2 regions of the Herbiconiux liukaitaii genome follow, and region 2 is predicted to be linked to the other one. Evidence: predicted binding sites of a transcription regulator. Region 2 holds the regulator's gene; the other holds the start of a gene.
The links. Region 2 encodes HrcA, which represses chaperone genes, less so after heat shock. Its sites were predicted from a motif close to TTNGCACTCGNNNNNNNCGAGTGCNAA; they were not measured.
Positions count from the first base shown of each region.

Region 1: the regulator HrcA is predicted to act here: its motif matches at 1,173-1,199, upstream of groES (co-chaperone GroES).

Region 1 is NZ_JBHFHG010000005.1:38,659-42,064, forward strand. It holds gene ACEXQC_RS11830 (THUMP-like domain-containing protein) at 1-1,149, opposite strand, end outside; gene groES (co-chaperone GroES) at 1,284-1,580, shown strand; gene rarD (EamA family transporter RarD) at 1,672-2,637, shown strand; gene ACEXQC_RS11845 (ABC transporter substrate-binding protein) at 2,645-3,394, shown strand.
Region 2 is NZ_JBHFHG010000006.1:375,213-378,618, forward strand. It holds gene hemW (radical SAM family heme chaperone HemW) at 1-495, shown strand, start outside; gene ACEXQC_RS14160 (DUF4870 domain-containing protein) at 505-1,056, opposite strand; gene hrcA (heat-inducible transcriptional repressor HrcA) at 1,265-2,299, shown strand; gene dnaJ (molecular chaperone DnaJ) at 2,347-3,406, shown strand, end outside.

The sequences.
Region 1 (3,406 bases), on a different contig from region 2:
GCGGGTGAGCACGAGAGTGGCGGAACCGGGGCCCTTCAGCGCGAGTCGCGTGCGCAGCGTGGCCGGATCGACGTCGATGCCGCGCTTCTTGATCTCGAGCGTGCCGATCCGTCGCTCCCGAAGGGCCTTCTTGAGGGCGGCCTCGCCCGCGGGCAGGCGCTCGAGCACCCGGAAGGCGCGTGCGAACGGCGTGGGCTTGAGCTCGTCGGCCGTGAGGTAGGCGATCGAGGAGGAGACCATGCCCGCCCCGAGGCGCTCGGCGAGGGCGCCGATGAGTCGTGCGCGGATGATGGAGCCGTCGGGTTCGTAGAGGTAGTCGCCGAGCGGCCGCACCTCGGCGTCGGCGCTGTCGGCCTCCGCCGTGAGCTCCGACGAGGAGCCGCCGGCGAGCACGAGGGCCGACCTCCGCACCCCCGGTCGAGCGAGAGCTCCGAACCACAGCCCCATCTCGACCAGCTGCCCATCGACCGAGATCCACTGCGCCTCCGCCTCGGCGGGGATGAGCTCGCGGTCGAAGCCCGGACCGAGCTTGACCCCCACCGGCCGGGAGGATGCGAGGCCGAAGGCGAAGTCGACCGAGGGGGAATAGTCCTCCGGGCGGGTCAGCCTGCTCGTCGACCCCGATCCCGCGGTGCGCCTGGCCGGGTCGAGGTAGACGGCGTCGACACCCGCCGCATCCAGGTCGTAGGTCTCGGCATCGGCGTTGACCACCTCGGCGTGCGGGAACGCCGCGAGGTTGTAGGCGGCGACGGCGGCGGTCACCTCGTCGAGCTCGACCGCGACGACGGGGATGTCGAGAGCGGCTATGGCGAGGGCGTCGGTGCCGAGACCGCACCCGAGATCGGCGACCTTCTGCACGCCGGCCTCGCGGAACCGGCCCGCGTGCAGGGCGGCCACCGAGAGCCTGGTCGCCTGCTCGAGCCCCGCTTGCGTGTAGAGCAGCCGAGGGGCGAACGCGCCGAACTTGGCGGCCGCCTTCTCGCGCAGTCGAGCCTGTGTGAGCACGGCGGTGACGAGGCCGGGGGCGTGGCCGGCCTTGCGCAGAGCGGAGACCTGGGCGACCGCGTCGATCGTGGAGTACGGAGGCAGATCGTCGACCAGCCGGAGCCCTTCCGCGGTGAACAGATGAGCGAGTTCGGCGGAATCCATTCGCTCACGCTACCAAGGCTCTCCTGGCACTCACGTTGCGCGAGTGCCAAGGGTGCCTCTAAACTCGGGATTAGCACTCTCGGTGTGAGGGTGCTAACCCAGACGTTTTGTAACTGAGAAAGAAGAGGTCAACCGTGTCGGTCTCCATCAAGCCGCTCGAGGATCGCATCGTCATCAAGCAGGTCGAAGCTGAGCAGACCACTGCTTCCGGTCTCGTCATCCCCGACACCGCGAAAGAGAAGCCCCAGGAGGGTGAAGTCGTCGCCGTCGGCCCCGGCCGCATCGACGACAACGGCAACCGCGTGCCGCTCGACGTCGCCGTCGGCGACAAGGTCATCTACTCCAAGTACGGCGGAACCGAGGTGAAGTACGGCGGAGAGGACCTGCTCGTGCTCTCGGCTCGCGACGTGCTCGCCGTCGTGGTGCGCTGACCGCTCCAGACGTGACGAGAACCCGGGTGGCTTCGGCCGCCCGGGTTCTTCGCATTCCGGGACAGGGCTCGTTCCGGGATAGAGTGACGCGGTGCCACCCTCCCCGCTCGCCATCGCAGGCACCGAGTCGGAGAAGTTCCGGTCCGGCCTCCTCAACGCCGTGGGCGCCTACGCGATGTGGGGCGTGCTCCCCCTCTACTTCCTGCTGCTGCGGCCCGCCTCGGGGTTCGAGATCGTGGGCTGGCGCATCGTCTTCTCGCTCGTCTTCTGCGCGCTCCTGCTCACCGTCACGCGGTCCTGGGCCCCGTTCTTCGCCATCGCTCGCCAGGGGAGACTGCTCGGACTGATGGCCGTGGCCGCGGTGCTCATCTACGTCAACTGGCAGACCTACATCCTCGCCACGCTCGACGATCAGGTGGTCGAGACCTCGCTCGGCTACTTCATCAACCCCATCGTGACCGTGCTGCTCGGAGTGCTCGTGCTGCACGAGCGCCTGCGCCGCCTGCAGTGGGTGGCCATCGCGATCTCCGCGGTCGCCGTGCTCGTGCTGGCGATCGGGCACGGAACGGTGCCGTGGATCGCGCTCATCCTGGCCGGGTCGTTCGGCTCGTACGGGCTCGTGAAGAAGAAGGTCGGGCCCCGCGTCGACGCGGTGAGCGGCCTCACTCTCGAGACGGCCTGGCTCGCTCCCGTGGCCGTGGTCATCCTCCTCGTGGTGGGCCTCACCTTCCCCGAGGGCCTCGTGCTCGGCACCCAGGGCTGGGGCCCGACCGTGCTCATGGTGCTCACGGGAGTCGCCACCGCGACACCCCTCCTCCTCTTCGCGGCAGCAGCCCGACGCCTGCCGCTCATCTGGGTGGGCCTCGTGCAGTTCATCGCCCCCGTGCTGCAGTTCGTGATCGGTGTGGCCGTGCTGGGCGAGCCGATGCCGATCGAGCGCTGGGCCGGTTTCGTGATCGTCTGGATCGCCCTCGTCATCCTCGTGGTCGACATGGTGCGGGCCGCCGGGCGGTCGCGTGGTGCGAACGCGGCCCCCGTGGAGGAACCGATAGGGTGATCCGATCATGAGCTCCCGCACCTTCCTCCGGGTCGCCGCCACCGTGGCGGTCGTCGCCGCCGTGGCTCTCGCCGCGACCGGCTGCACGGCGGAGGAGGCCGCGGCGCCGACGTCCCTGCTGACCCCCATCCCCTCCATGGCCCAGCCCATCCCCTCGGGAGACGGCACCCTGCTCATCGGGGTCGTGGTGCCGCTGTCGGGGGCGGATTCCGCCATCGGCGCCCCCTCGCTGGCGGGGGCCGAGCTCGCCGCGCGCGACATCCAGCAGGCGGGCGGGGTGAACGGCGGTCCCGTGCGCCTCGTGCACGCCGACTCGGGTGACGCAGGGGCCGCGACGGCGGCCGCCTCCGTCTCCGAGCTCGATGCCAGGGGAGTCGACGCGTTCGTGGGCTCGAACGCCCAGGCCGTGCTGCCGGCGCTCGCCGAGGCCGCCGCCGGCACCGGGGTGGCGCTCGTGGGCGCCACCGGCGACCCCGTCTCGGCCGAGGACGCCTTCACCGAGAGGCTCAAGACCTCCGATCCCACCCTGACCGACGCGCGGTACGGGGTGGAGAGCTACGACGCCGTGGTCATGATCGCCCTCGCCGCCGCGCTCGCGGGAGACGACGGGCGCACCTCGGTGGCGCAGTTCCTGCCCGCCGTCACGAGCGGAGCCGTGGAGTGCCGGAGCTACAGCGCCTGCCTCGACGTGCTCACCACGCGGTCCGACATCCGCTACACGGGAGTGACCGGCACGTTGTCGACGGCTGTCGCGTAGGTCACCGCCAGG
Region 2 (3,406 bases):
GAGCCCTCCGACGATCTGCAGGCCGACATGTACGAGCTCGCGGATGCCACGCTCGCTGACGCGGGCTACGACTGGTACGAGGTGAGCAACTGGGCGCACCGCGAGACCGGGCAGCCCTCACGCCACAACCTCGGCTACTGGGTGGGCCACGACTGGTGGGGGATCGGCCCCGGCTCGCACAGCTACGTGGGCGAGACCCGCTGGTGGAACGTCAAGCACCCCGCCGCGTATGCCCAGCGCATGGCGGAGGGCACCTCACCTGCCGCCGGCCGGGAGACGATCGACGGCGACACGGCCGAGCTCGAGCGCGTGCTGCTGCTCACGAGAGTGCGCGGTGCGCTGCGCGTCGACACGCTCGCACCGGAGGCCCGCCGCGAGATCGCCGGACTCATCGCGGAGGGCCTGATAGACGGAAAAGCGGCGCTCCACGGGGCGGTCGAGCTGACCCTCGAGGGCCGTCTGCTCGCCGACGCCGTGGTGCGCCGCCTGACGTGATGCTTCGCGCTACTTGATGAAGCGGAAGTTGAAGAAGTAGCGGTAGGTGCCGCCGCCGTTGACCTTGACGCCCGCGATGATCGCGAGGATGAGGCCCACGATCTGCACGGCCCAGGCCAGGAAGTAGAACAGGAAGCCGATGAAGATGAAGGCCAGGATGGTGCCGATGATGTAGAGCCCCACCACGAAGATCGCGACGGTGATCTGGAAGTTCAGCGACTCCTTGGCCTCCTGGTTGGTGAGGGGCCCGCGATCCTTGAAGATCAGCCAGATGATGAGCGGCGGGATCCAGCCGAGGATGCCGCCGAGCTGGCCGAGCATCGCCCACTGCTTGTCCTCCGCGGGGGAGAGGGGTGCCTGCACGGGAGCGCCCTGGTAGCCGCCCTGCGGGTAGGCCTGCTGCTGCTGCTGGTAGCCGGGGGGCGGGGCCTGGTAGCCGGGCGGCGGGGCCTGGTATCCGGGGGGCGGAGCCTGGTAGCCGGGAGGGGGCGTCTGGCCGGGGGGAGGCGTCGGCTGGCCAGCGGCCGGATCGTACGGCGGCGTTGCGTTGGGGTCAGTCATTGTCTCGTTGCCTTTCAGACGGGGAGCAGGTGCTCGTATCAGAGGCAGGATAGCGCTCGGGCTGGCGCTGGGCAATGATTGAGACCCCGGGTGTCCGCCCCCGCAAGCCCCCGAGTGGGGATATGATTGGCACTCCGGATGCGTGAGTGCCAACCGCATCCCGAATCGGGGCTCCTCACCGGGCCCCCGCGAAGGGAGGAGGTTCGAGATGGTGTCGGAACGCAGTCTCGAAGTCCTCCGCGTGATCGTGCAGGACTACGTCGCCTCCCGCGAGCCCGTCGGTTCGAAGCGCATCGCCGAGCAGCACTCCTTCGGGGTCTCGGCGGCCACGATCCGCAACGACATGGCGCTGCTCGAGGAGGAGGAGCTCATCGCGGCTCCGCACACCTCCTCCGGTCGTGTGCCCACCGACAAGGGCTACCGCCTCTTCGTCGACCACCTCTCCGACCTGCGGCCGCTCAGCCAGGCCCAGCGCCACGCCATCGAGACCTTCCTCGGCTCCTCCGTCGACGTCGACGACGTGCTCGCCCGCACGGTGCGCCTTCTCTCGCAGCTCACCCACCAGGTGGCGCTCGTGCAGTACCCCTCGCTCTCGCAGGCGAGGGTGCGCCACGTGGAGGTCGTCGCCCTCACCACGCGTCGGCTCATGACCGTGGTCATCACGGATGCCGGGCACGTCGACCAGCGCGTCGTCGACGTCCCCGCCGATCTCGACGACGGGCTCATCGCCACTCTCCGCGCCCGCCTCAACGAGGTGCTCGCCGGTCTCACGGTCATCGAGGGCGCCGCGGCGCTCGCCGGGTTCGGCGACCGCTTCCCGCCCACCGAGCGCCCGGTCACCGACAGGGTCGTGGCCATCCTGCTCGAGCAGCTCTCCGCCAACCGGCAGGAGAAGATGCTCATCGCGGGCGCCGCCAACCTCGTGCGCACCGAAGACGACTTCTCCGGCAGCATCCTCCCCGTGCTCGAGGCGGTCGAGGAGCAGGTGGTGCTGCTGCGGCTCTTCAGCGAGATGGAGGCCGACCAGCGCGGCGTCACGGTCTCGATCGGTCGCGAGAACGAGTCGTTCGGCCTCGGCGAGACCTCCATCCTCGCCTCGGGCTACAGCGGTGTGGGCACCTCCATCTCCCGCCTCGGCGTGCTCGGCCCCACCCGCATGGACTACTCGAGCAACATCTCGGCGGTGCGTGCCGTGGCGCGCTACCTCTCCCGCACTCTCGGCGATCCAGGCAGCCCCGGCTGATCTGCTCGACCGGACCCCGAATTCCCCGAACGAAGGAGTAGCCCCTGGTGGCTGACCACTACGACGTGCTCGGTGTGTCGCGCGAAGCGACGCCCGAGGAGATCAAGAAGGCCTACCGCAGGCTCGCGCGCGAGCTGCACCCCGATGTGAATCCGAGTCCGGATGCGCAGGAGAAGTTCAAGGAGGTCACCCACGCCTACGACGTGCTGAGCGACCCCGGTCAGCGGCGCGACTACGACCGCGGCCCCCAGCAGGGCTTCGGCGGTGGTGCGCAGGGCTTCGGCGGCTTCGGAGACATCTTCGAGACCTTCTTCGGCAACCAGGGCGGCGGTGGCTCCCGCGGCCCCAAGTCCCGCGCCGAGCGCGGGCAGGACGCGCTGCTGCGCGTGGAGGTCGACCTCGGCGAGGTCATCTTCGGCACCCACCGCGACCTCGAGGTCGACACGGCCGTGCTCTGCGAGACCTGCAACGGCAGCTGCTGCCAGCCGGGCACCTCTCCCGTCACGTGTGACATCTGCGGCGGATCGGGATCCATCCAGCGCACCGTGCGCTCGCTGCTCGGCAACGTGGTCACGAGCGCCCCCTGCGGCACCTGCCGCGGCTACGGCACCGTCATCCCCAACCCCTGCGCCACGTGCCAGGGCCAGGGCCGCGTGCGTGCGCGCCGCACCATCCCCATCGACATCCCCGCGGGCGTCGACACGGGCCTGCGCCTGCAGCTCCCCGGCCAGGGCGAGGTCGGCCCCGCCGGCGGCCCGCAGGGCGACGTCTACCTCGAGATGAAGGTGCGTCACCACGACGTGTTCTCGCGCAACGAGGACGACCTGCTGTGCACCCTCGAGGTGCAGATGTGGGATGCGGTGCTCGGCACCACCACCACGGTGAAGGCGCTCGACGGCGACATCGAGATCGAGATCAAACCGGGCACGCAGAGCGCCGAGGTGCTCACGGTCAAGGGCCGCGGCGTCTCGCACCTGCGCGGCAACGGGCGAGGCGACCTGCGGGTGGGCATCCAGGTGGTCACCCCCACCAAGCTCGACCACAAGCAGAAGGAGCTCATGAAGCAGCTCGCGGCGGCGCACAAGTACCCGGCGCCGAGCCTCGGCC